4 regions of the Micromonospora sp. NPDC006431 genome follow, and region 1 is predicted to be linked to each of the others. Evidence: riboswitches for the same ligand, from Rfam matches in the RefSeq annotation. Region 1 holds a riboswitch; each other region holds the start of a gene.
What was found. Region 1 has a riboswitch for cyclic di-AMP ahead of ACFYM6_RS19960 (C39 family peptidase). Riboswitches for the same ligand answer to the same signal wherever they lie in the genome.
Positions count from the first base shown of each region.

Region 2: linked by a shared signal. The riboswitch ahead of ACFYM6_RS18410 (transglycosylase family protein) and the one ahead of ACFYM6_RS19960 (C39 family peptidase) in region 1 are both predicted to bind cyclic di-AMP.
Region 3: linked by a shared signal. The riboswitch ahead of ACFYM6_RS06425 (coiled-coil domain-containing protein) and the one ahead of ACFYM6_RS19960 (C39 family peptidase) in region 1 are both predicted to bind cyclic di-AMP.
Region 4: linked by a shared signal. The riboswitch ahead of ACFYM6_RS01355 (NlpC/P60 family protein) and the one ahead of ACFYM6_RS19960 (C39 family peptidase) in region 1 are both predicted to bind cyclic di-AMP.

Region 1 is NZ_JBIAHQ010000011.1:48,598-56,351, reverse strand. Features, by position in the region: gene ACFYM6_RS19970 (peptidoglycan-binding protein) at 164-1,093, shown strand; gene ACFYM6_RS19965 (alpha/beta fold hydrolase) at 1,142-1,909, opposite strand; gene ACFYM6_RS19960 (C39 family peptidase) at 2,013-2,870, opposite strand; cyclic di-AMP (ydaO/yuaA leader) riboswitch at 3,072-3,213, opposite strand; gene ACFYM6_RS19955 (hypothetical protein) at 3,504-4,289, opposite strand; gene ACFYM6_RS19950 (hypothetical protein) at 4,434-4,937, opposite strand; gene ACFYM6_RS19945 (acyltransferase family protein) at 5,060-6,223, opposite strand; gene ACFYM6_RS19940 (alpha-ketoglutarate-dependent dioxygenase AlkB) at 6,465-7,100, shown strand; gene ACFYM6_RS19935 (uracil-xanthine permease family protein) at 7,245-7,754, shown strand, end outside.
Region 2 is NZ_JBIAHQ010000010.1:11,221-18,974, reverse strand. Features, by position in the region: gene ACFYM6_RS18420 (LLM class flavin-dependent oxidoreductase) at 1-1,116, opposite strand, end outside; gene ACFYM6_RS18415 (glycoside hydrolase family 3 C-terminal domain-containing protein) at 1,372-2,367, shown strand; cyclic di-AMP (ydaO/yuaA leader) riboswitch at 2,509-2,683, shown strand; gene ACFYM6_RS18410 (transglycosylase family protein) at 2,682-3,335, shown strand; gene ACFYM6_RS18405 (YbaB/EbfC family nucleoid-associated protein) at 3,511-3,972, shown strand; gene ACFYM6_RS18400 (M4 family metallopeptidase) at 4,113-6,152, opposite strand; gene ACFYM6_RS18395 (OmpL47-type beta-barrel domain-containing protein) at 7,193-7,754, shown strand, end outside.
Region 3 is NZ_JBIAHQ010000003.1:14,493-22,246, reverse strand. Features, by position in the region: gene ACFYM6_RS06460 (heavy metal translocating P-type ATPase) at 1-878, opposite strand, end outside; gene ACFYM6_RS06455 (hypothetical protein) at 893-1,867, opposite strand; gene ACFYM6_RS06450 (heavy-metal-associated domain-containing protein) at 1,902-2,111, opposite strand; gene ACFYM6_RS06445 (metal-sensitive transcriptional regulator) at 2,264-2,563, shown strand; gene ACFYM6_RS06440 (DUF305 domain-containing protein) at 2,615-3,238, opposite strand; gene ACFYM6_RS06435 (hypothetical protein) at 3,324-3,827, opposite strand; gene ACFYM6_RS06430 (YibE/F family protein) at 4,028-5,338, shown strand; cyclic di-AMP (ydaO/yuaA leader) riboswitch at 5,493-5,623, shown strand; gene ACFYM6_RS06425 (coiled-coil domain-containing protein) at 5,629-6,648, shown strand; gene ACFYM6_RS06420 (carbonic anhydrase) at 6,715-7,392, opposite strand; gene ACFYM6_RS06415 (helix-turn-helix transcriptional regulator) at 7,595-7,754, shown strand, end outside.
Region 4 is NZ_JBIAHQ010000001.1:274,076-280,720, reverse strand. Features, by position in the region: gene ACFYM6_RS01370 (zinc metalloprotease) at 1-669, shown strand, start outside; gene ACFYM6_RS01365 (pyridoxamine 5'-phosphate oxidase family protein) at 736-1,281, opposite strand; gene dcd (dCTP deaminase) at 1,360-1,938, shown strand; gene ACFYM6_RS01355 (NlpC/P60 family protein) at 1,984-3,018, opposite strand; cyclic di-AMP (ydaO/yuaA leader) riboswitch at 3,031-3,166, opposite strand; gene ACFYM6_RS01350 (N-acetylmuramoyl-L-alanine amidase) at 3,399-5,447, shown strand; gene ACFYM6_RS01345 (C40 family peptidase) at 5,511-6,521, opposite strand.

The DNA.
Region 1 (7,754 bases):
TCATCGGCGTGCCGAAAATCACCGCCATACATCCACCATTGTAAATATTTATCTTCATCATCATACTTGCTCCCGGGCGCCCAGCCGACGCGGTGTAGTCGGTCCCCTTACCGGCGACGCGGCACGTCCGCACGCCGGCCACCCCTCGTCCACAGGAGCACCTATGAAAACGGTTTTCCGTCAGCTCGCCATGTGGCTCGGCGCGCTCGCGCTCGCCGTGGCGGCCGCACTGACCGGTCCGGCCGCGGCCCAGGCCGCGGCGCCGGCGTGGCCCCTGCTCAGCAACGGCTCGACCGGCACCAACGTCACCACCGCCCAGTACCTGCTCCGCCACCGCGGCTACAGCCTCACGGTCGACGGCCAGTACGGCCCCGGCACCACCTCGGCGGTGAAGTCCTTCCAGTCGGCCAACGGCCTATCCGCCGACGGCGTCATCGGGGCGCAGACCTGGGGCAAGCTGGTGGTCACCCTGAGCCCCGGGGCCAACAACGACGCGGTCCGCGCGCTGCAGGTCTCACTCAACAAGTACGGCTACAACCTGGTCGTGGACGGCGATTGGGGCCCCGCCACGACCAATGCCGTGAACAGCTTCAAGTCCGCCCGTGGCCTTTCCGGCGGCTCGGTCGACACCACCACCTGGCAGTACCTGACTGGCGGCACTGGCAGCGGCAACTACCGCCTGGTCATCGGCAAGTCGGTGCTGCCCCGCAGCGAGTACGACGATCCGCACCACGACTACCCGGCGATCGACCTGCCCACCCTGACCGGCACGACCACGTACGCGATCACCTCCGGGACGATCGGGCACGTGGGCGGCAGCTGCGGCATCGGCATCGGCATCACCGGCGACGACGGCGCCTACTACCTGTACTGCCACCTGAACTCGCGCTCGGTCGCGGCCGGCTCCCGGGTCAGCGCCGGCCAGGTCCTCGGCTACACCGGGGCCACCGGCAACGTGACCGGCCCCCACCTGCACCTGGAGGTCCGGGTCAACGGCGCCAACCGCTGCCCGCAAAACATGCTGCTGGCCATCTACGACGGCGTCGCCCCACCGGCCCCGTCCGCCCTGCCCGCCACCGGCTGCTTCTACTGACGCAACCTGCGGTCGTGATGTCGTCGCCCTGCCTGCGGGGCGACGGCGTCACGGCCCGTCGGGCGCCGCGAACGGCGCGAGCAGGTCGAGGACCACGGCGGGGTCCTCGACGTGCGCGTTGTGGCCGAGCCCCGGCAGCGTCGCCACCGGCACGCCCAGCTCCTTGAGCTGCGCGTCGGACACCATCGGGTCCTGCTCCCCCCGGGCCAGCAGCACCGGCACATCGGTCGCGGCGAGCAGGGCGGGCAGCTGCGGCTCCCCGACCGCGAACGCGGCCGGGTCCATGGCCAGCCGCCAGCGGCCGTCCTCGCGGCGCAGCCCGGCGTCCACCACCGGATGGTCGGGAGCGAACAGCCCGGCCAGCCCGGCCACCCGCAGGTAACGGCGGGCGGCCTCGTCCCGGCTGGCGAACCAGGTCACCGGCCGCTGGGCGAGCTCGCGGGCCTTGTCCAGCTCGGCCGGCGACCAGGCGACCTTGATGCCGAGCCCGACCACCCCGTCGATCGGAAGCTGCCGCGTCCGCGCGGCCAGCGCCAGCGCCACCACCCCGCCGAGCGAGTGCCCGAGCACCACCAGCCGGTCCCGGGGGCCGAGCCGGTCGGCGACCGGGCCGAGCCCCGCCACCACCCGGTCCGCGAGCGCCTCGAAGGAGTACGCCGGCAGCTGCGGCGACCAGCCGTGCCCGGCCAGGTCGGGGGCCAGCCAGCGGCCCGCCCAGCGGCGCTCCAGCAGCGGCGCCCAGGGCAGCCACACCTCACCGGTGGCGCCCATGCCGTGCAGCAGCAGCAGCTGGCGGGTACCCGTCTCGTCGCCCATACGGCGCAGTGTGCCACCGGACGGACACCAGGCGCGAGACCGGCCCCGGATACGACGTCGGGCACCGGCTCCAGGAGCCGGTGCCCGACGTGCCGGGGTGGGATCAGGCGGAGTAGCCGCGGGTGCCGGCCCAGTTCGCCAGATCGATGGTGGTGATCCAGTACTCGGGCAGCGCCGGGTTCGCCGAGTCGGCGATCCGCACCGTCCGGCCGTCGTCCTTGTAGCCGACCACTGCGATGTAGTGGCCGCCGGGGAACGAGTGCCAGCCGCCGTTGGTGTCGGTGGCGGAGCCGGCGATGTTGACCACCACGCCGCGGCCGTCGGTGATCGCCTTGACCACGTCGGCCTGGAGCTGGTCCATCTGTGCCGGGGTCGCGGCCTGGCCCGGGATCATGTGGGTCCGGTACGGGTTGCCCTTGACCATCTGGTTGAGCCCGCGGGTGGTGTCCTCGGCCGAGTTGGTGCCGTTCTCGCCGGCGTTCAGCGGGGCGGCCATCGCGTCCTGGGTGGTCTCGACGCCGCTCGCGCTCAGCGCGTTGCGCACCGCGGCCGGACCGCAGTTCCAGTAGGCGGTCTGGGCCTCGTAGTTGTAGTCGAGGACCTTCGTCGACGGCGGCTTCGGCTTCGCCTTCGCGGTCTTCGTGACGTCCGGGTCCGGCTTGGCCGAGCTGGCCTTCGCCGACGGCGACCCGCTCGGCGACGCGCTGGGCGAGGCGGTCGGGGACGGGGCGGCGACCCGGGCCTCGCTCCGGGTGGCGACGTCACCGAGGCGCGGGGCCAGTTCGGCGACGGCGGCGGTGGTCTCCTGCCGGACCGGCGCGTCGTTCGTGCTGGCCAGTGCCGCGCTGGCGCCGCCGGCCAGCACGAGAGCCGCGGCGGAGCCGGCGACGATCTGGTACGGGCGCTCGGTCGCGAGGCGCCGCAGCTGACGCTTCAGGTGGTGCTTCACGTGTTCCTCCACGGGGGCCGGAGCGGCACACGCCGACCCGACGCGCGGAGTAGCTCACGCGCGTTCCTGGGCGGGTGGCCGCGGGAAAAGAGCGCCCGGCGGACCGGGCAGCGGGGGTCGGTTACCGGAACGGACTCGCGGGTCAGGCGAGCGCCGGCACCGTGGCGCCGTGGAGGCGGGGGGAGGATCGGGGGGTGGTTCGCACGAGGTTGGAACTCCTTCCGTGGCCGCCTACCGGGTTAGCTGACGGATTCGGGCGGGAAGTAGGCCCTACCGCGGGCCTCGGCTCGCGGATTCACCCCGGTGTTGCACTGGGTCCCCGGTTCGTGAGATCACGATTGAGCGGGTCGGCGCGGCGTCGCCACTTGCGATCGAAAACCGCACCGGACGCGCTGACACTACCGGTGGGTACGCCGCCTGCCAAGCGCGCCCACCTGCGTAAACGTCAACCACCGTTACCGAGATCGGAACAGCCGGTCACTGACCTGACTCAATGGGACGACCGTTTTTAACGGGAACCGTCGGGTGACTATCGGACATCCGGGTGGGGATCGAAGGGGAATTGCGGGGCTCGATCGCCCGGCCTGATCCGGTTGACCGTTTCCCCGGTCGCCGTGACCGGGCTCACCGAATTCGGATAACGATTCAGCCGACCCGCGCCGGACGCCACCGTGCGGGGTGCACCCCGACCGCGCCGGCCGGCACCGGGGCGAGGGTCTGGGTCACCGCCTCGGCGGGGCGTACCGGGACCGCTCCGGGGCGCACCGCCTCGGCGGCCGCGTACGCCTCCACGGCCAGCACCCGGGCCGCCTCGGCGGCCACTTCGGCGTCCCGCCAGGCCCGCCGCTCCCGCTCGGCGGCTGCCCGCCACCGGGCCCGCCGGCCGTCGCGTACCACCCGGGCCAGGGCGATCTCCTGCTCGGCCGGATGCCGGCGCGGGTCCCACCCGTTGCGCCCGGCGAGGACGTCCGCGAGCTGCCGGGCGGTCAGGTCGCCCTGCCAGTGCGCCGTCATGGCGGCGTGGTGCAGCCACCGCTCCCGGGCCGCGTACTCGGCCGGCGTCCGGGGCGTCCGCGGCTCGGGCAGCACGGCGGCCCCCGCGAACCGCCGGGCGGCCGCCTCGGCCTCGTCGTACGCCCGCCAGGCCCGGTCGACCTCGTCGTGCGCGGTCAGCCACTGCTCGCGCCACCGGCGGGCGGTCTGCCTGGCCCCGCCGGCGGCGACCGCCACCTCGTCGGCGTACCGGCGCAGGTCGGCGCGGCGGGCGGCCGCCACGGCGGCCGGGTCGGGGGCGGGATCCGGCGGAGTCCCCCGCTCGGGCCGGGCGACCAGGGCGGCGAGCACCCCCAGGGCGAGCACGAGCAGGGCCGACCAGATGGCGGCGGCCACGGGAACCTCGGTCAGGAAGTGGTAGAGAAGAGTCTGCTTCATGGTCGGCACCTCACGGGAACGACGTGGTGGAGAGGTCCGCACGGCCGGCGGGGCGGGGACGCGACCGGGTACGGGCGCCGCCACCGGGCCGGTGCGGGGGTGAGGTTCGGGTACGGCGTGGGCGGACCGGGCCCGCCGGGCTCGTCAGCGGGCGGGCGGGGCCCGGGAGCCGACGGTCGCCGGGACCAGCCCGACCAGGACGCGGTGCCGGTCGCCCGGGGCGACCACGACGCCCCGCACCAACGAGTCCGGTGCGCTGGCCAGGAGGGCCTGCCGGTCGCCGGCCGCGTCGGCGCCGGACGACGTCCACCCGGCCGCCGCAGCCGATCCGGTCCCGATCCGCGCGGCGGGACCAGGCGCTCCGGTCCCGGCCCGGACCACCGCGTCGGCGGCCTCGCCGGACCAGCGGATCAGCGCCCGGAGGGTGGGGTCTGCGCCGGCGGACTCGGTGCCGCCGAGGTGCCCGGCCCGTAGGGTCGCGGTGTCGACGGCGACCGTCGCGGGAGCCGCGTGCGCCGCCGCGGCCGGGCCCAGGGGCAACGTGGCTGCGCCGAGCGAGCAGGCGACGACCACGGCCAGGCTGGCCAGCATGCGCGCCGTCCAGCGCGCCACCCACCACACGGGACAGGTGAGCGCGATCGGAAGCACCGGTCCAAATTACCGTCGAACCGGCCGTATCGCACCGTCCCCGGGCGTGTCGCACCGCCGCAGAGGCGCATTGGCCAGCGTGGACACCGGCCCGACGGCGGGGGTGTGGTCCGGCGGCCCGCTCAGCGCGGGTCGCGCCGCCCCGCGTACTCGATCGACCGGGGCCGTGGGACGCGGACCTCGACCGGTGCGGCGGGGGCGGCCTGCGCGCGGGCCCGCCGGGGCGGTCCCAGCCGGCGCATCATCGGCGTCTCCACCCAGCGGTGCAGGGCGGCGGCGAGCAGCAGGTTGCCCAGCAGGAAGCCGAGCACCGCGAGCGGGCCCCACCAGCCGCGCAGCCCCTCGCCCCAGTGCCCGGTCAGGCGCAGCACGGCCTGCATCACCAGCACGTGCACCAGGTAGAACGCGAAGGAGACCTCACCGAGCCAGACCATCGGACGAGACCCCCACGGGGTGCGCCGGCCGTGCACGTCGGCGTCGGCCGCGGCGGTGATGACCAGGAGGTACGCGACCGCGAGCAGGGCCGCCCAGAGCTCCGCGCGGACCCACTGCGCGGCGACCACCCAGGTGGCGACGAAGAGCAGGCTGGCCACGGTGAGGTTCGGGCCACACCAGCGGCCCCGGCGCATCAGTTCCGCCGCGGCCACGCCCATCCAGAACTCCAGCGACCGTGCCACCGGGAATACCTGGGTGAACCACCACCGGTTCTCCTCGGGCAGCAGCAGCTGACCGGGCCAGAGGGCCAGGATGAGCAGCGGTGCCGCGACCACCACCGCCCGGAGCAGCCCGGTGCGCGACCGGCGCAGGTAGGGCAGCACGAACGGCAGGCAGAGATAGAAGGCGAGTTCGCAGGAGAGCGACCAGCTGACCGTGTTGACGCTGTAGAAGTAGCCGGGGGTGGGATTCCAGGCCTGGACCAGGGCGAGGTTGCCCATGGCGGCCCAGAGGCCGACCGGGTCGGCGAACCAGAACGCGACCAGCAGCGCCAGCACGAACGTGACCAGGTGGTTGGGGTAGATCTTGGCCAGCCGGCGGCGCAGGAAGGTGCGCCGCGGCTCACCGTCCCGGTACGACCAGACCAGCACGAATCCACTGAGGATGAAGAAGAACTCCACGCCGGACAGACCGAGGGCGAAAAGCCAGTCCACCACGGCCTGGTAGCCAGGCTCGGCGACGATCCGCATGGTCCCGGCGTGGAAGCCGAAGACCAGCAGGGCGGCGATCCACCGCAACCCGGTTAGCGACGGCAGCCGGACGGCGCGGACGGAGGTCGGTGTGCTGGTCATGCCGGAAGCCCGACCGTCAGCAGGATCACCAGCACGCGCGTCTCCTCCTCGGGCGGTCGGCGACGGGCGGCACCGGGACCACCCGGGACGGCTCTCCACCGCGACGCCGCCGCCGGGCACCCTACCCGCCGGTGCCCCGGACCGCCTCCCGCGCCGTCGGGCCGCCCGGCCACCGGGACGCCGGCGAGCCGCGGACAGAGCGCTCGTACGTCTGTTCGATCGGAGGGGTAGGATCGGCCTCGTGTCCGACGTCGCGTACCAGCCCTCGATGCTTGACTTCACCGAGCAGGGGCCGATCCTGGGCGCGCTCGGCGCCGGGCTGCGCCGGCACGAGCTGAGCCGCAGCGCGTGGGTCGACCACCTGCCCGGCTGGGTGCGGGGTTCCGACGGGGTGCTCGACACGCTGCTGCGCGACGTGCCCTGGCGGGCCGAGCGCCGCACCATGTACGAGACCGAGGTCGACGTCCCCCGGCTGCTCTGCTGGTACGCAGCCGGCCGGCCGCTGCCCCACCCGGTGCTCACCCAGGCCCGCGAGGCGCTCACCCAGCACTACGCGGCCGAACTGGGCGAGCCCTTCGTCACCGCCGGCATGTGCCTCTACCGCGACGGCCAGGACAGCGTCGCCTGGCACGGCGACACCCTGGGCCGCTCCGCGCACACCGACACCATGGTGGCCATCGTGTCCTTCGGCTCCCCGCGCCCGCTGCTGCTGCGTCCCCGCGGCGGCGGGGCCAGCCTGCGCTTCCCGCTCGGTCACGGCGACCTGGTCGTGATGGGCGGGTCGTGCCAGCGCACCTGGGAGCACGCCGTCCCCAAGACCGCCCGCCCGGTCGGCCCCCGAGTCAGCGTCCAGTTCCGTCCCGCCGGCGTCGCCTGACCCCGACCGGCTCGGCCGCGCCGGCGCACGCCCCCGGCGGCGCCGGATCCGGCCCACCGCACCCGGACGCGGATCCGTGACGTGCTACAAACGACCCTCAGGGTCGATCACGCCCCCGTCACCTGACGACGCGAAGGGCGCAGCATGTCCCACTCCTCCACCGAGCCGCGATCCCGCTGGTCCCCGTGGCACCTGCACGGCGACGGCCGGTCCGTCCGCCCCGGCGACGTGGTGCATCCCGACGAGCGGCTGTCCTGGCCGCGTACCGTCGGCGTCGGCGTGCAGCACGTCGTCGCGATGTTCGGCGCCACCTTCACGGTGCCGCTGATCACCGGCTTCCCGCCGGCCACCACGCTCTTCTTCTCCGGGCTCGGCACGCTGCTGTTCCTGCTGATCACCGGCAACCGGCTGCCGTCGTACCTGGGCTCGTCGTTCGCGTTCATCGCCCCGGTGCTGGCCGCGAAGACCAGCGGCGGCATCCCGGCGGCGCTGGGTGGCATCGTGGTGGTCGGCGCGGTGCTGGCCCTGGTCGGCCTGGTGGTGCAGTGGGCCGGCGCACGCTGGATCGACGCGCTCATGCCGCCCGTGGTCACCGGCGCCATCGTCGCGCTGATCGGGCTCAACCTGGCCCCGGTGGCCTGGGACGGCGGGGGC
Region 2 (7,754 bases), on a different contig from region 1:
GTGCACGTCGACGAGGTGCGCGCCGACGGCCTGCGCGTGCGGGGTGTAGACGTGCCCGGCCGGCGCCGGCGGGGCGACCGGGCGGGTGGACTCGTCCCAGAGCTGGTGGTCGGTCAGCCGTACGCCCGGATCGGGGGTGGGGGTGACAGCGAGCGCGGTGGCGCCCCCGGCCTCGACCGCCTCGCGCGCTTCCTCGCCGGCCCTGGGCCGGGTGCCCGGCTCGGCACGCTCGGCGGCGACCAGCTCCCGCACCGCGGGCGCGACCTCCCGCGCGAAGAGCTGGATGGCGGTGGGGTCGTCGGCGCCGAGGATGAAGGTGGCGATGCCGTGGTCCAGCACCAGCCCGGCCAGCTCCTCCACCCACTGCTCTGGCGGCCCGGTGAGGAGGCCGGCGGACGACCGGGTGAACTGGCCGGTGACGTTCAACAGCCGCCGCACCGACCGGGGATCCCGCCCGGCGGCCTCGGCACCCTCGTCGATCAGCGCGTTCATCCCCGGCAGCTCGTCCGGCCCCTTCGACAGGTACGCCAGCGACGGCAGCCAGCCGTCCGCCGCGCGCCCCACCAGCCGCAGCATCCGGGGCTTGTACGCGCCGACCCAGATCTCCACCGGGTGGGCCGGCGCCGGCCCCCGCTTCGCCCCGACCACCCGGTGGTACGTGCCCTCGACCCGGACCATGCCGCGCCGCTCGACGTCCCACACCTCGCGGATCACCCGGATCGCCTCGTCGAGCGCGTCGACCGCCTGCCCGGGGGACAGCCGCCGGCCGCCGACCGCCTCGATCGCCTCCCAGAACGCGCCCGCGCCGAGGCCCAGCTCGACCCGGCCGCCGGTGAGCAGGTCCAGGCTGGCCACGCTGCGTGCCAGCACCACCGGTTGGCGCAGCGGCAGGTTGAGCACGTTGCCGGCCAGCCGGATCCGACTGGTCGCGGCCGCGAGGTACGACATCAGCGTCCAGGTGTCCAGGAAACCCGGCTGGTACGGGTGGTCCTGGAAGGTGACCAGGTCCAGGTTGACCTGCTCGCAGAGCTTGGCGAGCGCCACCACCTGCTCGAACTGGCCGGCGGCGGGGGTGAGGAAGCCGCCGAAGGCCAGCTCGTGTCCGTAGTCAGTCATGTTCCTCCGCCTGCGCACCCGGGCCCGGCGACCGTGCCGGACCTCGCCACCGTAGTCGGTGCCGGATCGGCGCGCGCCCGCTCCCGCAACCGCAAGGATTTTTCGCACAGGGCGGCGATTGTAGTGGCGCCGATCAATGTCCCGCTGGCCTAGAGTGCGGGTGAACGGTCCTCGCGTTCCATTGGAAGGAGTGACCCGTGACCCGCTACCGCCCCCTCGGCCTCGCCCTCCTCCTCGTCGCGGTCACCGCCCTGGCTGCACAGCTACCAATACCTGATCACCACGGTCCTGAAGGGAGAGCTCGGCTTCTCCGGTTTCGTCGTCTCCGACTGGAACGGCATCGACCAGATCGACGGCAGCGTCGGCTTCACCGCCGCTGAGGTCAGCACCGCGGTCAACGCCGGGATCGACATGGTCATGGTGCCCACCGCGTGGAAGACCTTCCTCAGCAGGCTCCGGACCGAGGTGCAGAACGGGCACGTGCCGATGAGCCGGATCGACGACGCCAACCGGCGGATCCTCACCAAGAAGTTCGAGCTGGGCCTCTTCGAGCGGCCGTTCACCGACCGGAGTTGGACGCCGACCGTGGGCAGTGCCGCACACCGGGCGCTGGCCCGGCAGGCCGTCCGCGAGTCCCAGGTGCTGTTGAAGAACGACGCCGGAATCCTGCCGCTGACCCGTGACAACAACAAGATCTTCGTGGCGGGCAAGAACGCCGACAACATCGGCAACCAGAGCGGTGGCTGGACCATCTCCTGGCAGGGTTCCTCGGGCAACATCACTCCCGGCACCAGCATCCTCCAGGGCATCCGCGCCGCGGTCGGTCCGACCACGACGGTCACCTACAACCAGCGCGGCACCGGCATCAACAGCAGCTACCGCGCCGCCATCGCGGTGGTCGGCGAGACACCGTACGCCGAGGGTCAGGGCGACCGTACGGGTGCCATGGGCCTGGACCGGGAGGACCTGCGCACCATCGTGACCCTGCGCAACGCCGGCGTGCCCGTGATCGTGGTGCTGGTCTCCGGCCGGCCGCTGGACGTCGCCGGCGAGTTGCCGAACTGGACCGCGCTGCTCGCCTCCTGGCTGCCCGGCACCGAGGGCGTCGGCGTTGCCGACGTCCTCTTCGGCGGGTACGCGCCGACCGGCAAACTGCCGATGACCTGGATGAACTCCGTCGGCCAGCAGCCCATCAACGCCGGCGACGGGCAGGTTCCGCTCTTTCCGCAGGGCTTCGGCCTGACGTACTGAATGGCGCTTGTAGAGCACCTGTGGACGCCGCGCAACTCGTACGGTGTGGCCTTCGCTCGGCCGGGTGAAGAACTTCACAAGAAGTGGGCGATCATCCGAAACTATCCCTAACGTCGACTGCGTTCGCGATCGCGGACACCCGGGCCGGTAACGCCTAATCCCGCCGCCGGCCCGTCGGTACCTGGACCTCAGGCGGGAGCGGGGGACCCACATGTTCCTCGGTGCTCGACACCTCGGGGTGAAGCCGCCCATCCGGCGGCCGGGCTCCTCGGCCCGAACCCGACAGCTCACCTCGTCGGCGTGGAGGAACCCACATGGCAACTGAACATGTCGCACGTCATCGACGCACCACCCAGCGTCGCGTCGCCGTCGGGGCGCTCGTCGTCGGCGCCGCCACCGGCGCCGCCGCCATCCTCGGGCCGGCCGCGCCGGCCAGCGCATCCAGCGTGAACTGGGACGCCATCGCCCAGTGCGAGTCCGGCGGAAACTGGCACATCAACACCGGCAACGGCTACTACGGTGGCCTCCAGTTCTCGAAGAGCACCTGGAACGGCTACGGCGGCCAGAAGTACGCCAGCCGCGCCGACCTGGCCAGCCGCAGCGAGCAGATCGCCGTCGCCGAGAAGGTCCTCGACGGGCAGGGCATCGGTGCCTGGCCGGTCTGCGGCAAGAAGGGCGGCTCGACCAAGCCCTACTCCACCAAGGACTCCGGTGCCACGAAGTCGCACAAGAAGGTGACCAAGGATCGGTCGTCCCGCGGCGACCAGCCGGCGACCCGCAGCCACCGGCGTACCGCGCCGACGTCGGGCGGCGCGACCTACACGGTCCGGTCGGGTGACTCGCTGTCGCTGATCGCGACGGCGAACCACCTCGCCGGCGGCTGGCAGACGCTCTACGAGCGCAACAAGCGCGTGGTCGGCGACAACCCGGGCCTGATCTTCCCAGGCCAGCACCTCCGCCTGCGCTGACGCCCCTGGCAGGTGGGGCGCCCCACATTGCGCGCTGATGCACGGAAAGAGTGGCCATCCCCGCCCGGGACGGCCACTCTTTTTCGTGAACGAGGCCCCGGGTGCTCGCGGTGTCCCGGTCGGGGGCGGTTGCTATCGTCGCGGTGCTCCGGAAAGACGTGAAGAAGGCGCGGATATGACCAACGACTCGTTCTCCGCGGCCGCAAGCCTCGACGAGCTGCTCACCAGGACGCAGCAGGCGCTGTCGGCCATGCGCTCGCGGGCGGCCGAGCACCCCGACGGCGATCCGGGCGAGCTGCTCCGCGCCGAGGGCGCGGCGGCCGACGGCCGGGTCCGGGCCGTGGTGGTCCAGGGTGGCCGGCTGGAGTCCGTGACGGTGGACCCGGAGCTGGCCGGGGACGGGGTGGAGGCGGTCTGCGGGCACGTCGTGCTGGCCGTCAACGCCGCCCTGGCCGCCCTCGACGCCCAAGTCAGCGCCTCGGCCCGGGCCGACGTCGACGCTCTGGCCGCGCGGCTCGGCGGCATCGAGGAGCAGCCGGTACGGCAGATGGAGCTGTTCAGCCGGGCGGTGGACGACGTGATGGCCCGCCTCAGCCGCGGCCCTGACGCGGGGACGCGGGCGGGCCGCCCGAGCTGAGGCGGGCATCGCCCGCTGTCGGAGCAGGGCGGCTCAATCCCGGCACGGACGCGCCGGGGTGGGCGCAGCACCCCACGTACGGCTGAGCCGGCGGAGCGGCCGGCCGTCGGGAGGACGACGACCGGCCGCTCGGGGCGTGCTCAGGAGACGGTGACCGCCGTGTCGTCGATGACGAACGAGGTCTGCAGGGAACTGTCCTCCACCCCGGTGAACGAGATGGTGGCGGTGGTCCCGGCCAGCGACGAGACGTCGAAGGACCGCTGTACGTAGCCGGCGGCCTTGTTGAGGTTGGAGTAGGTGGCCAGAGTGGTGCTGCCCGCCTTCACGGTCAGCTTGTCGTAGGCGGTGGTGGTCGTCGACTCCGCGCTGTCGATGTGCAGCCAGAAGGTGAGGGTCGCCCGGCAGCCGGACGGGATCGTCACCGACTGCGACAGGGTGTCGGTGTGGGCGGTGCCGTAGCCGTCGAGCCATGCCTTCCACGAGCCGCCGTGTGCGGCCTGGCCGGTGGAGCTGGTGATGACCCCGGAGGAGGCGCTCCAGCTCACGTTGCCGGACTCGAAGCCGGGGTTGGCCAGCTTCTGGCCGGAGCAGGAGCCGGTCGGCGGCGGAGTGGTGGTGCCGGAGCAGGTCGGGTCGCCGGACTGCGCCGGTACGCTGACGGCGTCCCAGGCGGCCTTGACGGTGTTGAACTCGGTGCAGCCGGTGCTGCCGTAGAGGTTCTTCGCCGCCTGCAGGGTCCAGGTGCGGTACTTCAGGTACGACGACGACGTGGTCTTCATCAGCATCGCGTTGTACATGATCTTGATGGCTTTCTGGATGCCGAGGCCGGTGACCGAGCTGCCGTTGCAGGTCGGGCTGGACGGCTGGCCGTTGGTCGGGCTGCTGCCCATGGCCAGCAGGTAGAACCAGTGGTTGCCCGGACCGGCGGCGGCGTGCACCTCGGTGGACGGGATGCTGCTGGAGTAGCAGTTCGGGTCGCCGAGAGCCGACGGGTTGTACATGTTGCGGATCGGGCCGCTGCCCACCAGGTTGACCTTCTCGCCGACGAGGAAGTCCGGGGCGTCGTAGCTGGCGGGCTGGTTGGCGAACCACTCGGTGGCCGCGCCGAAGGTGTCGGCGACGAATTCCTGGGTGCCCGAGCCGGAGATGCCGCCCGGGGTGCGGTCGTCGATGCCGTGGCCGATCTCGTGGGCGACCACGTCCATCGAGCCGATCCACTGGCCTGCGGTGTTCTTGCCGATCTGCACCTGGGTGCCGTCGTAGTAGGCGTTCTGGTCGTTCAGGCCCACCCGGATCGGCCAGTAGCCACCGTTGCCGTCGGCGCCGTTACGGCCCAGCCACTGCGACAGCATCTTGTGCTCGGTCTGCGCGCCGTAGAGGGCGTCGACGCAGCCGGTCTCCTTGTTGGTGGCGGTGCCGTTGCCCCAGACGTCGTCCGAGCCGCTGAACGTCGTGTTGGTCGCGGAGTCCTGGCAACTCAGGTTCGTGACGGTCGGGTCCTTCATGGAGTACGTGCTGCCCGACAGCGTGGTGTTGAGGCTGAGCGGGCTGGGCCCGTTCCACGCGCCGGTGCCGCTGCCGCGCACGACGTGCTCCTGCGTACGCAGCACCTTGCCGGTCACCGCGTCGACGTCCACGGTGAGCCGGCTCGGGCCGTCCGCGACGGTGCCCCGGACGGTGGTCTCCCAGGCCAGCGTGGGGGCGCTGTCGAGGGTGTAGACGACCAGCTTGGTGCCCTCGACGGTGCTGACCGTCTTGAGCTGGGCGCGGGCTGTCTTCTCGGCCGTGGCCGAGGTGAGCTTCGGCGTGGTGGCGAGGTTGCCGATGGCCCGCTGCTGCGCGACGGAGGCGTACTTCAGGTTGCCGGCCGAGTCGGTGGCCAGCACGAAGTCGCCACCGGTCACCGGGAGGCCCTTGTAGGTGCGCTCGTAGGGCACGTACTGGGTGCCCTCGGAGCTGATGATCGACTGCTGCACGAACGCGTCGTCCGAGCTGGCGTGCAGGTAGCCGGGCCGGCTGGCGACCAGTGCGCGGGCCGAGTTCGCGGCGAGCGTACGGGCCTGGGCGGCGTCGGGAGCGGGACTGGGCGGCGCGGCCTGTACGGCCGCGGCGGTGCCGGCGGCGATCAGGCCGGCCGCGGCCGCGCCGGAGAGCGCGGCGAGGCGGGGTGAGAGCTTCAAGGGGGTTAGCTCCTGTTCCGAGGCGCGCAGCATGGAGCCCGGTGGGGACACGCGTGCGCGGGGTAGCGATGAGGCGGAACGACGGTCGGTCCCGGAGCTGCCGGCGTGGCTCCGGTTCGACGGATCGACCGTCCGAGCCGCCGTGGATCGGCGACTCGCTGGAGCACGATCACACGGCCGTGGACACAGATCAATGGGTGACCGCGGCAACCGGATCGGTCGATCACCGCGCCGGTCCCGGAAATCAGGAAGCATCACCTTCTATAGCCCCTGATCAGGGCGAACACCCTCCGGAGTGGGCGGGGCTCGCCCGACTGGCGGGGATTGCCGCTCCATGCGGATGGCGCACGTTCACCCGTCGGTCGACCCGGCGATCGAGCCCCGCCGGAACCCGGCCCGCCCGGTGCGCCGTCAGCGCCTCCGGCGCCGTGCGGTGAGACCCCTGGGAGGGTTGCGGTAGGAATCTGCCGACCACTTTCGTCTGCCGTGAAGAAAAGTAGTCCGTGAGCGGACGAAAGCTATGGACAGCCTGAGAGGAAGTTAGTACTGTCGGGCACCATCAATATGTTTCGTCGAGATGAACTACCGGCACAGTAGTTCTCGACCGTGGCCTTCAGGCGGCGCAACCCGTCGGAGGGTCATGACCGGCCAGCGACGGCCACCCCGGGTCAACGCCGCACCACGGCGACCTGGCGCAGGCATGCGCCAAGGATCGACCGACGTCCGTCCGTACCCGACACGACCAGATCAGCTCCGACGCGCGACCCTGCCCGGCGCCGCGTGCGAACCGGCTCGCCGCTGACACCGGGATCAACCAACCATCCACATCGGACGACCGTGGCCGCCGGCCACGGCCGGGGATCCCGCGCGGCCAGGGAGGGGCCGACGGGCTGCGAGCACCCGAAGAAGCACCTCAGACGACACCTGACACCGACGGGCCGACGCACGTTCCGCCCGGTTGTTCCCGGACCGTGAAAGAGGCATCAATGAACCCATCCGCACCGCGGGATCGGCTCTCTGCGAGCCGGCTCCGGAGATCGGTGGCGGTCATCGCGGCGATGTTGTTGCTGCTGACCGCCGCCCTGACCGGCTCCCCGGCGAACGCGCGTCCGACCGACACCGAGCGGTCGGCGACGGCCGGGCCTCGATCCTCGTCGCAACTGCAGGCCCAGGTCCTGACCTGGACCGCCGGCGACAACTTCCTGTCGTACCTGTCGGCGCCGACCACCGCCACGGCCGGGCCGGCCACCCTGGTCTTCGAAAACAGCCGGGCTACCGGCAACACCACCGGAATGCAGCACACCCTCACGTTCGAAACGGGCGACCCGAGGTACAACAGCGACGTCGACGTCAACATCCTGGCGGATCCGACGGACAGCAACGGGGGCCGGTGGACCGTCGACGTGGTGCTCTCGCCCGGCACCTACCGGTACTTCTGCGCCATCCCAGGCCACGGCGGAATGACCGGCCTGCTGGTGGTCACCGGCGGCGGATCGGACACCACGCCGCCCACGGTCAGCGCCACAGTGACCGGGGAGAAGGACCCCAGTGGGGCGTACGTGGGCAGCGCGACGGTGACCCTGTCGGCGACCGACAGCGGCT
Region 3 (7,754 bases), on a different contig from region 1:
CCCTCCTCGACCACGCCGTCGGTGGCGATCTTCTCGCCGGGCCGGACCACGAACCGGTCCCCGACCACCAGCTGGTCCACCGGGATCCGGGTCTCCCGGTCGCCGCGAAGCACCGCGACGTCCTTGGCGCCCAGCTCGAGCAGGGCCCGCAGGGCGGCGCCGGCGGTCCGCTTGGACCGGGCCTCGAAGTAACGGCCGGCGAGGATGAAGGCGGTGACCCCGGCCGCCGCCTCGAGATAGATGTTGCCGGCGCCGTCGCCGCGGGTGATGTCGAAGCGGAACGGGTGCACCATCCCGGGCATCCCGGCGTCACCCAGGAAGAGCGCCCAGAGCGACCAGCCGAACGCGGCGAGAGTGCCGAGCGACACCAGGGTGTCCATGGTCGCCGCGCCGTGCCGCAGGTTGATCCAGGCGGCCCGGTGGAACGGCAGCCCGCCGTAGACCACGACCGGGGCGGCCAGGGTCAACGACAGCCACTGCCAGTAGGTGAACTGCCAGGCGGGCACCATGGCGAGCAGGATCACCGGCACGGCCAGCGCGACCGAGACCCACAGCCGGGTACGCAGCCCGCGCAGCTCGTCCACCGGCTCGGCGGTCGCCTCGGCCAGGGCCTGGGCCGGCGGGGGCGGTACGGCTGCCGTGTAGCCGGTCTTCTCCACCGTGGCGATCAGGTCGTCCGGCGTCACGTCGTCGGCGTACCGGACGGTGGCCTTCTCGGTGGCGTAGTTGACCGTGGCCTCGACGCCGTTCATCCGGTTGAGCTTCTTCTCGATGCGGGCTGCGCAGGAGGCGCAGGTCATGCCGCCGATCGCGAGTTCGATCTGGTTCGGCGCGACCGGCAGGGACGAAGAGCCCGCGCTCTTGGCGGTCGATGTCATCGCGGCACCTCCGGTCAATTGTGCCCGTGACCCGGGGTGCCGTGGTCGGCCTCCGGGGTCGGTGTGGTGGTCGGGGCCGGCGCGCCCGTCGCCGGCGCGCCCGGGTCGCCGGCCACGACGGTGAACTCCGCGGTGTGCACCGCGTCGCCGTGCCGGAAGTCCAGGTAGAGGCGGTACGTCCCGGCCGAGGGCACCTCAGCGGAGAAGGTGACCGCCGGCCCGGCCGCGGTCCGCCCGTCACCGGGCGCGCCCTCCGGGTGCACGTGCAGGTAGGCCAGGTCGCCCTGCCGCAGCGCCACCAGGTGCCCGTACGCCCCGAGGTAGGGCTGGAGGTCGGTGACCGGCCGGCCGTCCCGGCTCACGGTCAGGGTGAGCTGGCTGGTGCGGCCCGGCTGCGGGGTGCCGCCGAGGGTGACGGTGTAGCCGTCGACGGTGGTGCTGGTGGCGGGTGCCGGCAGCGGCCGGTCGGCCAGCGTGCCGGGGACCGTGACGTCGACCCCGAGCGTCAGCGGCACGCCGCCGGTCGGGGTGAAGTCGGCGAACGCCCGCCAGGTGCCGGCGCCGGCGAGCGGCGAGGCGACCCGCCAGGTGCCGTCGGCGGCCAACTCGGGGTGGACGTGCCGGAACCCGGAGAGGTCACGCCGGGCGACGATCAGGTGCATGCGCTTGTCGTGCGCCACGTCGTAGCGGGTGACCGGCCGGCCGTCGGGGCCGGTGATCCGGAAGGCGAACTCGCCGGCCGGGGCGCTCACCGGCTGCAGCGTGTAGCCGCGGTCGGAGACGAGCAGCCCGCCGGGCAGGTGGTCGGTGGCGGCCGCCGTGTGGCCGGCGTCGCCGTGACCTCCGTCACCGTGATCGCCGTCGGTGGTGTCGTGCGGGGTCACGGCGGGCGGGGCGACGGGGCCGGCCAGGTGACCGACCCCGTACGCCGCGCCGAACACCGCCGCGAGGCCGAGGGCGAAGCCGCTCAGCTTCGTCGTCGTGTTCATGGGGTACCTCGGTTCCTTCGGGTCCGCGGACCCGTCACGCCCCGACGAGGTCGTAGCCGGCCTCGTCCACGGCGGCGCGGACGGCGTCCGTGGCCAACGGGCTCTCACTGGTGACGGTGACCTGGCCGGAGGCCAGGTCGACCTGGACGTCCGTGACGCCCGGGATGGCGCTCACCTCGGTGCTGACCGAGTTGACGCAGTGCCCGCAGGTCATGCCCTGCACCTGGTACGTGGTGGTGACCATCGCAACTCCCCTCTCGCCGCCCCCACCCTATACCCCCTGGGGGTAACTGGTGGAGAGACTGCGCCACTCTCCTGTTACCGCTACCCCGTGGGGGTATCAGCTAACGAAGAGGACCGTACCATACCCCAGAGGGGTACGCTATCCTGGACGCCATGACCGCACCGACGACCCCGACCCGGGGCTACACCGCCAGCAAGGACCAGCTGCTCGCGCGGCTCCGCCGTATCGAGGGCCAGGTCCGCGGCATCGAGAAGATGGTCGAGGACGACCGCTACTGCATCGACGTGCTGACCCAGATCTCCGCCATCCAGGCCGCCCTGGACAAGGTCGGCCTCGGCCTGCTCGACGGGCACGCGCGGCACTGCATGCACGAGGGTGCGGCCGAGGGTCGCGCCGACGAGATGGCCACCGAGATGATGGCCGCCGTCGGCCGGCTGATGAAGCGCGGCTGACCAGGCCCGTTGGGGGCCGGACGGCGCGTCCGGCCCCCAACGGCTGCGGTGTCAGCGCCCGTCGAGCAGCTTCCGCATGCTGTCGATCTCGGCCCGCTGGGCGTCGACGATCCGCTGGGCGAGCGCCCTGGCCTCGGGATTGGCGCCCCCGGTCAGCTCCGCCTGCGCCATCGTGAGCGCACCCTCGTGGTGGGCGATCATCATGGTCAGGAACTGCCGGTCGAAGTCGGCCCCGGACGACGCCTTCAGCGTCGCCAGGTCGGCGTCGGACATCATCCCGGGCATGCCGTGGTCCATCCCCGGCATGCCGTGGCCGGCACTGGCCGGAGGCACCGGCCGGCCCCATGCGCTGAGCCAGTCGGTCATGCTGGCGATCTCCGGCGCCTGGGCCGCCTTGATCTGCCCGGCCAACCTCCGCACCTCGGGGTCGGCGGCCCGGTCGTCGGCCAGCTCGGCCATCGCCACGGCCTGCCGGTGGTGCGGGATCATCATCTGGGCGAACGTCACGTCCGCCTCGCCGAAGGAGGCCCCGGGGGAGGGCGATCCCGTGGCGGGCGTGTCGTGGCCGGTGCCGGCGATCGGGTGGTCGCCACCGCCACAGCCGGTGAGGGCGAGCGCGGCGGCTACGGTCACGCCGGCCAGGGCGGCCCGACGCGCGAGGGTACGAGTGGACATGGAATGGCCTTTCGGTGTCGAAACCTACGCAGCGGACGGCGGACGCGGGGTGACCGGTCTTCCGGTCCACCCGCGCCGGGGCGTCCTATCTGCGCAGCACCGACACCGTCGCCAGGCGCAGCCCGTACGGTCGGGGCGGCGGGGCGCGCGGTCCTGGGGCGGCCCGGAGGGCCACCCTGGCGGCCGGCCCGTAGGTCCGGGCCCCGGCCCGCAGCAGCAGCGCGACCAGCAGCGTGACGGCGAACGCGCCGAGCACGGCCAGGCAGATGCTCCAGCCGGACCGGTCGCCGCCGGGATCACCCAGCGGGAGCAGCCGGGCCTGGGCGTCCGTCGGCGGGAGGACCCGGGCCGGGCCGCAGCCGTCACCCGGGCAGTCGCCGGCCCAGCCGGCCACCGCGGCCGGCAGAGTGGCGGGACCGGCCACCGCGGCCGGCGGGGCGGCGTGGTTGGCCGCCGCGTGGTCCCCCGGGCCGCCGGAGGCGTGCGTGCCGTGGCCGAGAGTGTGCATGGCGGTCAGCCCGACCAGGGTGCAGAGCAGCAGCAGGAGCCGGACCCACGGTCCGGTCGTCACCGCTGGCGCCGTACGCACGAGAACCACGCTAGTGGGTGCGCCGGGCCGGGCCGGCAGGAACCACCGGAGATCGCTCATCGCCTGCGTCGCGCCCCCGGACCTGGCTACCATTCCCGGCGGCGACCGGCCTGCACTCCCCCCGCCGGCGCCAGCGCCGGCCCGGTGAACCGACCAGCCCGGTGACACGTATCGCGCTGTGACTCGTTGGGAGACACGCCATGGGCGCCGACCACACCCGTCCCGCTCCGCCCGCCCCGCCCGGGGTGCGACGGATCCTCGTCGCGACGGTGGTGCCGCTGTTCCTGGTGACCGTGGTCGCCGCGCTGGTGCTGTGGCCGCGGGACAGCCGGGAGCCGACGGGTGGCGCGGACCTGCCGCGTTACCACGGCACGGTGACCCGGGTGGTGACCGAGCCGTGTCCGCCGACGCCGGAGGACGACGGCACCGGCCAGGCCACGGGGCCGTGCGGAACCGCGACGGTCGCCGCCGAGCAGGGCCCGGACGCCGGCCGGCAGGTCGAGGCACCCCTCCCGTCCGGCCCCGGGGCACCCCGGGTCGAGGTCGGTGACAAGATCATCCTCGTCGAGCTGATGGACCCGGCCGACCTGACGATCAAGACCTACAACATCGCCGAGCACCAGCGCGGCACGCCGCTGGTCTGGCTGGCCGTGCTGTTCGCCGTCGCCATCGTGGCGTTCGGGCGCTGGCGCGGACTGGCCGCGCTGGGCGGCCTGGTGGCAAGCTTCGCCGTGCTGCTCGGCTTCGTGCTGCCCGGGATCGGCGCCGGCCAGCCGCCGCTGCTGGTGGCGATCGTCGGCGCCGCGCTGATCATGTTCGTGGTGCTCTACCTGACCCACGGGATCACCGCCGAAACCTCGGTGGCGGTGCTCGGCACCCTGGGCAGCCTGGTGCTGACCGGCATCCTCGGCACCCTGGCCACCGCGGCCACCCACCTGACCGGCTACGGCAGCGAGGACGCCACCACGCTGTCGATGTTCCAGCAGAACGTCGACCTGCACGGGTTGCTCCTGGCCGGCATCATCATCGGCTCGCTCGGCGTGCTGGACGACGTCACCGTCACCCAGGCGGCCACGGTCACCGAGCTGGCGAACGCGAACCCGGGGCTGTCCCGGATGCAGCTCTACCGGGCGGCCACCCGGGTGGGCCGCGCGCACATCGCCTCCACCGTCAACACCATCGTGCTGGCGTACGCGGGCGCGTCGCTGCCGCTGCTGCTCCTGCTGGTCGCCGACTCGCGACCGGTGGGCGAGATCCTCACCAGCGAGTTCATGGCGCAGGAGATCGTCCGGAGCGCGGTGGCCACGCTCGGCCTGATCGCCGCCGTACCGCTGACCACCGGTCTGGCGGCGGTGGTCCGGACGGCCGGACGGGCCGGCGCCGCGACGGACGCCGGACCCCGCCCGCCGTCGTCCCGGCCGCCGGCCGAACGGCACGACGCGCTGGAGGCACTCGGCGGAGCGGCCACCGGACGATCCGGACCGGAGAGGAGCACGGAAGCCGCATGGTGACACTCCGCAGCGTGACCGGCCGGCGCGAACGCGACGCTGGTCACGCAGGGCGACGACGAAAACGTGCGATTGGTCGGCTTCCGGACGTAGATCGCCGACCCGCCTCTCGGGTAACCTCGCTGCCGGTAACCGCCGAAGGCGCGCACCGGCGCCAGCGGTACCACCGCCCAATCGCCCTGTGGCGAACCGGGGAACCAGGTACCTGGGGTGAATCCGCGCGAGCGGTAGGGGCCACTTCCGTCCCGAACCCGACAGCTAACCCGGTCGGCGGTCGACGGAAGGGAACACTGTTGACGGCACCCCTGCGCCGCTGGTTGACACCTGTGGTGGCCGTGCTCACCGCGTTCGCCATCGTCGCCGGGCCCACCCCGGCGCTGGCCGCACCCAACACCCCCAACCCATCGGGCCACGAGGAGGACAACGATCCTCCGCTCATCACCGAGGTCATCGATGCCGCCAATCGCGGCTTCCTGCAGGCCAAGGCGAAGCTGGACAAGTCGAAGCAGCGCCAACTCCAGTTGGCCCTCGAGATCCGGGCGGCGCAGGCCGACCTGGACGCGCTGCGGCCGCAGGTGAGCCAGATCGCCACGCAGTCCTATCGGACCGGCCGGATCGGCGCGATGGCCCTGCTGCTGGAGAGCAACGCGCCCGACTCGTTCGTCCAGCGGGCCTCCGCCCTCGACGAACTGAACCTGATGAACGCGCAGAAGCTCGCCGAGGTCAACGCCGCGAAGAACCGCGCGGAGCAGGCCAAGATCGCGCTCGATGCGGAGATCCGCGAGCAGCAGAAGCAGACCAACGCGATGCGGCGCGAGAAGGCCGAGGCGGAGAAGGCCCTGCGGCTGGTCGGCGGGCGGGGTTTCACCGCGGGTCTGGTCGCGGCCACCTCCCCGGTCGCCCGGATCGCTCCCGGGCGGACGGCTGACGGAGGGTGGAAGCCCGAGTCACGCAGCGTGAAGGATCCGACCACCTCGGGCTACATCACCCCGCGCACGCTGCACATGTACAAGGAGGTCAAGCGGGCCGGCTTCGACCGCTTCGTGGGCTGTTACCGCCCGGGCGGTCCCTGGGAGCACCCCAAGGGCCGGGCCTGCGACTGGTCGCTACAGCGCAGCGGCTTCTCCCCCTGGCACAACAACGACATGCGGATGTACGGCAACAACCTCGCCGCGTTCCTGATCCGCAACGCCGACCGGCTGGGCGTCTACTACGTGATCTGGAACCGGCAGATCTGGTTCCCGGCGACCGGTTGGAAGTCCTACAGCGGGCCCTCCAACCACACCGACCACGTGCACGTGTCGCTGCTGTAGCCGGAGTACCACGCCGAGGGGCCGTTCCGCGACCGCGCGGGGCGGCCCCTCGGCGTCAGGAAGGACTCAACCGGCGACGGCGGTGGGTGCCGGGTCCGCGGGCGTGGCCGCGCCCGGCAGCGTCGCGCTCGGCTTGCCGGCCGGCACCTCGGCCACCGTCCGCACCTCGCCCGCGCTGAGCCGGTACGACATGCCGACCACCCCGCACCGCCCGGCCGCCACCCGCTCGGCGAGCACGGCGGACCGGGCCAGCAGCGCCTCCACGGTCCGCGCGATGTGGATGTCGACGATCTCGTCGAGGTCCTCGACACCCTCCCGGGCGGCTCGGGCCAGGCTGGGCACGACGGCGTCCACCAACGCGCCGAGGTGGCCGGCGGGGGGCGTGCCGGTGGCGACCACCTCGCGGGCGGCCTGCACCGCGCCGCACGAGTCGTGGCCGAGCACCACCACCAGCGGGGTGCCCAGCACGGTGACCGCGTACTCGACGCTGCCGAGCACCTCGGGGCCGACGGTGTGGCCGGCGGTCCGCACCACGAACAGGTCACCGAGGCCACGGTCGAAGATGATCTCGGCGGCGAGCCGGGAGTCGGCGCAGCCCACGATCACCGCGAACGGGTGCTGGCCGTCGGCGACGGCGGCGCGGTGCTCGGCGTCCTGGTTGGGATGACGGGGTACGCCGGCGACGAATCGCCCGTTGCCGGCGAACAGCTCGGCGAGCGCCTGTTCGGGATTGGTCGGCAGCACTGCACTCACCTCGTCCTCGCGCGAAACGACCTGGTCAGCCGGGCCGGCGGCAGAGGCGGCCTCGACCACCACGGTCACACCCGAGCCAAGACACGTCAAGATTTACGTGATACGGATTTCATACGTCACCGGTCACTTGACGGGCGGCCGCCCGCGGCCCGCCGCCGCCCGGGGCCGGTCGACACCGGCGCGGGGCCATACCATGACCACCATGGCGACGACAGCGGGCGAGAACGGGAGCGGCCGGAACTGGACCTTCCTCACCAACCACGGGCACGTGCTGCTGGCCATCGCGCGCAACCCCACCGCGCGGCTGCGTGACGTGGCCGACGAGGTGGGGGTGACCGAGCGGGCCGCCCAGG
Region 4 (6,645 bases), on a different contig from region 1:
ACCATCCCGGTCGTGGTGCACGTCATCCAGCGGGACAGCACCCGCGCCGGCGGCAACATCCCGGATTCGATGATCACGCAGCAGATCAGCGTGCTCAACCAGGCCTACAGCGGCGCCACCGGCGGTGCGCCCACCGCCTTCAGTTTCCAGCTCCAGAAGATCAACCGGGTCACCAACCCGTCCTGGTACCCGATCATCTCGGGTTCCTCGGCTGAGCGGTCGATGAAGACCACCCTGCGCGAGGGCGGCAAGAACACGCTGAACATGTACCTCGGCGAACTCAGCGACGGCCTGCTCGGCTGGGCGACCTTCCCGAAGCGCAAGCTCGACAGCATGGACGGCGTGGTCGTGCTGAGCGAGTCGCTGCCGGGTGGCACCGCCACCAACTACAACCAGGGCGACACCGGCACCCACGAGATCGGCCACTGGCTGAACCTCTACCACACCTTCCAGGGCGGCTGCTCGGGCTCGGGCGACAGCGTGGACGACACCGCGGCCGAGGCCTCGCCGGCGTACCAGTGCCCGACCGGTCGGGACACCTGCACGGCGGCGGGCCTGGACCCGATCACCAACTTCATGGACTACACCTACGACTCGTGCATGTACCAGTTCACCCCGGGCCAGGCGAGCCGGATGCTGACCGCGTGGAACGCCTACCGCGCGGCGTAACCGCCGAGCACAGCGAACCGGTGCCGGCCTCGTCCTCGGACGGGGCCGGCACCGGTGTTCATACGGTCAGGCGGCCGGGCGGCGGGTGTCGAAGCCGTGGCGGCCGCGCCGCCCCTCGGGGACGGCCGGGGCACGCCGCGCGGGAGCGGTCGCCTGCGGGTCGAACCAGACCCGCACCTGCGGCCGGCCCGTGCCGAGGTGGGCCGCCTGGTCGCGCCGGGTCAGCATCGCCACGTCGACGGTGAACTCGAACAGCTGCCAGTCGACGTGCGGCGCGGCCCGGCCGATCCCGGCCACCCGGGCCACGGTCGCCGGGTCGGTCACCGGGTGGGCCCGGCCGGCGACGTACGCCTCGTCGTCGCTCTCCTCCGGCGGGAAGGAATGCAGCGCGTAGCGGCCGTCGCGTTCGAGGTCGCGACGCTTGGGCGAGTCGATGACGAAGCAGTAGAGCCCGTCGTCGGTGATGACCGGGGAGACCGGGTGGACCCGGGGGCCGCCGTCGGCGCGGACCGTGGCGAGGTAGCCGAAGCCCGGCCCGTACTGCTGCAGGAGAAGGCGGATCTCGTCGGCGAGTCGGGGCTCGTCGGCGGCGAATTCGGACCAGGAAGCCATGCGGACATTCTATCGAACACGTGTACGAAGATGTAGTCCGACACGCAGGTCGCCCGTACCGGTCGCTATGGTGTTCCGATGCTGCTCTCCGACCGCGACCTGGTCTCCGAGATCAAGGCGGGCGCACTCGCGCTGGAGCCCTTCGAGCCTACGCTGGTGCAGCCGTCCAGCATCGACGTACGCCTGGACCGGCTCTTCCGGGTCTTCAACAACCACCTCTACACGCACATCGACCCGTCGCAGCAGCAGGACGACCTGACCTCGATGGTGGAGGTACCCGAGGGCGAGCCGTTCGTGCTGCACCCGGGCGAGTTCGTGCTCGCCTCGACGCTCGAGGTGATCTCGCTGGGCGACCAGCTCGCCGGCCGACTCGAGGGCAAGTCCAGCCTGGGCCGGCTCGGGCTGCTCACCCACTCCACCGCCGGCTTCATCGACCCGGGCTTCTCCGGGCACGTCACGCTGGAACTCTCCAACGTGGCCAATCTGCCGATCACGCTCTGGCCCGGCATGAAGATCGGCCAGCTCTGCATCTTCCGACTCTCGTCGCCGGCCGAGCACCCGTACGGCTCGGCGGTCTACGGCTCGCGCTACCAGGGGCAGCGCGGGCCGACCCCGAGCCGGTCCTGGCAGAACTGGCGTACCTGGCCGACCCGCTGAGCACGACGCAGGGGCTCCCGCGACGCGGCAGCCCCTGCGTACCCGTCAGCCCGGGCGGCCGTAGCTGTTGATCTGGCCGTCGTCGACGCGTTTCATCGTGATCGGCTTGCCGGACTGGGAGGCGTGCACCACCCAGCCGCCGCCGACGTACATCCCGACGTGGTGCAGGTCGCTGTAGTAGAAGACCAGGTCACCGGGGCGTAGCTCGCCGCGGCTCACCCGCCGGGTGACGTCGTGCTGCTCGCGGGCGTTGTGCGGCAGGGAGACCCCGGCCTTGGCCCAGGCCGCCATGGTCAGGCCGGAGCAGTCGTAGTGGTCCGGGCCGGCGGCGCCCCAGACGTAGATCTTGCCGATCTGGGCGCAGGCGAACTTGACCGCGACACCGGCCGGGCCGCCCGGGTAGCCGGCGGGGCAGGGCGCGGGGCGCAGCGGTCCGCCGCCGCCGTTGCCGTACACCTTGAGCCGGAGCTTCTGGAGCCGGGCGATCTCGGCGTCGATCTGCTTCTTCTGGGCCGCGAGCTGAGCTTCGGTACGGGCCAGCTGGGCGACCATCGCGTCCAACGGCTTCTTCTTCGCGGCCAGCTGGTCGCGCAGCTCCATGACGGCCTGCACCTGCTCGTGCTGGTGGTGCGCGTAGCGGTCGAGCAGTTCGAGGCTGTTGACCACCTCGCTCGGCGACCGGCTGCCCAGCAGGGCGTTGACGGTGGAGAGGTTGTTGCCCTTGTACGCGTCGGCGGCCAGCCCGCTGACCTGCCCGAGGGCGGCGTCGACCTGGGCCTCGAGCGGGGCGATCTGCTTCTCCAGCGCGTCGGCCTGCTTGCGCCGGACGGCGAGCTGCCCGCGGGTGGAGTTGACCTGTTCGATGATCGGTTCGAGCTTGTTCCAGTCCTGGTCGATCTGGCGCTCGATCTCGGTGACCGACGGTTCGGCGTGGGCCGCCGTGGCGCCACCGGTCAGGACGACGGCGGTGCCGACCAGGGCGGCGAGGGCGGTGGTGAAGCGGGACCAGCGTGAACGCGGCGCAGCCGTCGACCGGTCGACCGACCGGTCCGACGGTGGCCGCGGGGCATGGTGTGCCACCGGGCTCCGTACTCCTTCTTCCTGACCGCCTACCGGGTTAGCTGACGGGTTCGGGCGGGAAGGGAGCCGCCCTACCGCATTGGCTGCGGATTCACCCCAGGTACCTGGGTCCCCGGCTCGCCTGGCGGCGACTCGGCGGTGTCGGACCGTCACCACCCGGGATGGACGGTGAACCTACCGGTCGACAACTGACCAGAGTAGGGACCGTCGTTATCAATCCGCAACCCGATCCGCCGTGACACTCCGTACGCAGATTCGGAAACCACCCGACCGTGAAGGTTTTTTACGCCCATCATCACCACCTGGAAAGGTATTGACCTGGGGCCATCTGCGGAGTGAGGGTGGGGACGCAGTCACCCCCATCCCTATCTGGAGGTTCGATGCACCTCTCAGCCCTGCCATCGCGCAGACGGATACTGCTGGCCGCCGCCGTCGCGGCGGCCACCGCTCTCGCGACCAGCGGTCCCACCGCGGCGGCGCCCCTCACCGCCGCCGGCACCATCGACAGCCCGGAGCGCCAGCAGCAGTACGCCGCCGCGGCGGCGGAGTACGGCGTGCCGCAGAGCGTCCTGCTGGGCGTCTCCTACCTGGAGTCCCGCTGGGACACCCACTCCAGCCAGCCCAGCACCAGCGGCGGCTACGGGCCGATGCACCTCACCGACGCGCAGCAGGTCGCCTCGGCCCCGTCCAGCGCACACGTGGACGAGAACGAGGACCCCCGCGGCGACGAGTCCCGCCCGCTCACCGTCGACCTGACCGCCGCCGCCGCGCCGGCCGGGGACACCCTGCCCCTGGCCTCGCTGCAGACCCTGGACACCGCCGCCGACCTCACCGGCGTGTCGAAGGAGGCGCTGCGCGACGACGCGGCGGCCAACATCCGCGGCGGTGCGGCGCTGCTGGCCTCGTACCAGCAGGACCTGGGCGGGCCGGTCGGCGCCGGCAGCGACCCGGCGGCCTGGTACGGCGCGGTGGCCCGGTACTCCGGCGCGGACACCGAGGACGCGGCGGCGGCCTTCGCCGACGAGGTGTACGACCAGATCGGCCAGGGCGCCACCCGGACCACCGACGACGGCCAGCGGGTGACCCTCACCGCCACCGCCGTCACGCCGGACCAGTCCGGGCTGCACAAGCTCGGCCTGCGCCGCGCCGAGCGGCCGGACGGCCTGGAGTGCCCAGTCCGCCTCGCCTGCGAGTGGATCCCCGCGCCGTACGGGGAGTACACGATCCCCGAGACGAACATCGTGGACTACGGCAACTACGACATCGGCAACCGGCCGGCCCAGCAGAAGCTCGAATACATCATCATCCACGACACCGAGGGCTACTTCGGCCCCAGTGTGGGCCTGGTGCAGGACGTGACCTACCTGGGCTGGCACTACACTCTGCGCTCGGTGGACGGGTACGTCGCTCAGCACATCAAGGCCAAGGACGTCGGCTGGCAGGCCGGCAACTGGTACGTCAACGCCAAGTCCATCGGCATCGAGCACGAGGGCTTCGCGGGCCACGGCACCTGGTACACCGAGGCCATGTACCGCGCCTCGGCCAAGCTGGTCCGACACCTGGCGCTGCGGTTCCAGATCCCGCTGGACCGGCAGCACATCCTCGGCCACGACAACGTCCCCGGCATCACCGCCGGGAATGTCGCCGGGATGCACTGGGACCCGGGCCCGTACTGGGACTGGTCGCACTACTTCGACCTGCTGAAGGCGCCGTTCCACTCGACCGGCACGCCGAACACCGGCCTGGTCACCATCGACCCGGACTTCGCGTCGAACAAGCCGGCCTTCTACGGCTGCAACCAGCAGCCGCCGGGTGTCCCGAAGCCGCCGCCGCCGGCCGAGCCCTGCCCGCTGCGGGGCTCCTCCTCGGTCATCCTGCGCACCGGCCCGAGCCTGGACGCGCCATTGGTCAACGACCTCGGCCTGCGCAAGGACGGCACGCCGAACACCATGTACATCAAGGATCACGGCGCCCGCGCCTCGGCCGGTCAGACGTACGCCCTCGCGGGCATCCAGGGCGACTGGACCGCGATCTGGTACCTCGGCCAGAAGGCCTGGTTCTACAACCCGACCTCGGCGCCGACGGCGAAGTGGGCGAACGGCTTCGTGGTGACCCCCAAGCCGGGCAAGACCAGCATCCCGGTATACGGACGGGCCTACCCCGAACGGGCCGCCTACCCGGCCACGATCCCGTACCAGGCCATCTCGCCGCTGCAGTACACCTTCCCGGCCGGTCAGCGGTACGCGGTCGGCGGCGTCCTGCCGGGCGAGTACTACCGGGCCGTCTCCTTCGACGGTTCGGCGCCGGGTGACCGGACGGTGGTCCGCGGCGAGAACAAGTACGTCCAGGTCCAGTTCGGCCACCGGGTGATGTACGTGAACCTCGACGACGTGCAGATCACGCCGGCGTCGGTCGGTTCCCCCAGCTGACCCTCGGCGAAACGAAGGCCCCCGGTCCGTGTGGACCGGGGGCCTTCGTGCTGCTCGAGAGGGTCAGCTGACGCGGCGGAAGCCGGCGACCGGCATGTAGCTGATCTTGGTTACCTGGACCGGTTTGCCGGTCCGTGGCGCGTGCACCATCATGCCGTTGCCGAGATACAGGCCGACATGGTGCAGGTCGCTGTAAAAGAAGACCAGGTCACCGGGGCGCGCGTCGCTGCGGGACACGGCCCTGCCCTCGTTCCACTGCGCTCCCGTGAAGTGGGTGAGGGAGATGCCCGCGGCCTTGTAGGCGTATTGGGTGAGGCCGGAGCAGTCGAAGGCGTTCGGGCCGGTGGCGCCCCACACGTACGGGTCGCCGACCTGGGCGCAGGCGGTCTTGATCGCGGTCCGCGCGGCGCTGCTCACCACGCCGTCGATGGCCGGGCAGCCGGCCGGACGGATCGAGGTCACCGGCAGCATCGCGGTCAGCCGCTTGATCTCGCTGTCGATCTGCTTCTTCTTCGCCGCCAGCTCGTTGCTCTGCTTCGTCTGGGTGGCGATCAGCTCGTCCAGCTTCCGCTTCTGCCGGTTGTACTTGTCCCGGACGGCGAGCACGCTGGCGACCTGCTTCTTCTGCTCGGCGGCCAGGTGATCGAGGATGACGAGCTGCTCACCGAGGATGCCCGGCTTGGTGCTCGTCAGCAGGGCGCCGATCTCCTGCGAGGGCCCGCGCATGTAGTAGCGGGCCGCCATGTCGCCAACCTGGTTCATCGCCAGGTCCGACTGCAGCTGCAGCGGCACCATCTTCTTCTCGAGGTCGTCCGACTTCTTCTTGTTGACCTTGAGCTGGGCGCGGACCTTGTTGTAATTCTCGATGGTGGGCTCGAGCTGTTCCCACTGCTTGTCGATCTGGGCGTCGATCTCATCCACGGACGGCGCCGCGTGCGCCGGAGCCGCCAGCAGCCCGGCACCGACCGCGGCGGCCGCGACCAGGGTGAGGAGACGGCGTACGACCCGGCGCGCCCCGACCGGTGGGGCGGGCGACTGGCTCGGGGCGTGACGATGAGGGGGCATGGTTGCCACCGGCACGGACTCCTTTGCAACCGACCGCCGGGCGCCTCGCGAGAGGGGAAGTCGAGGCAGACGACCCACAGCGGTCGGTGCCCCACATTAGGGAAGGCGACGGGGTGGAATCAAGGCGGCGTAT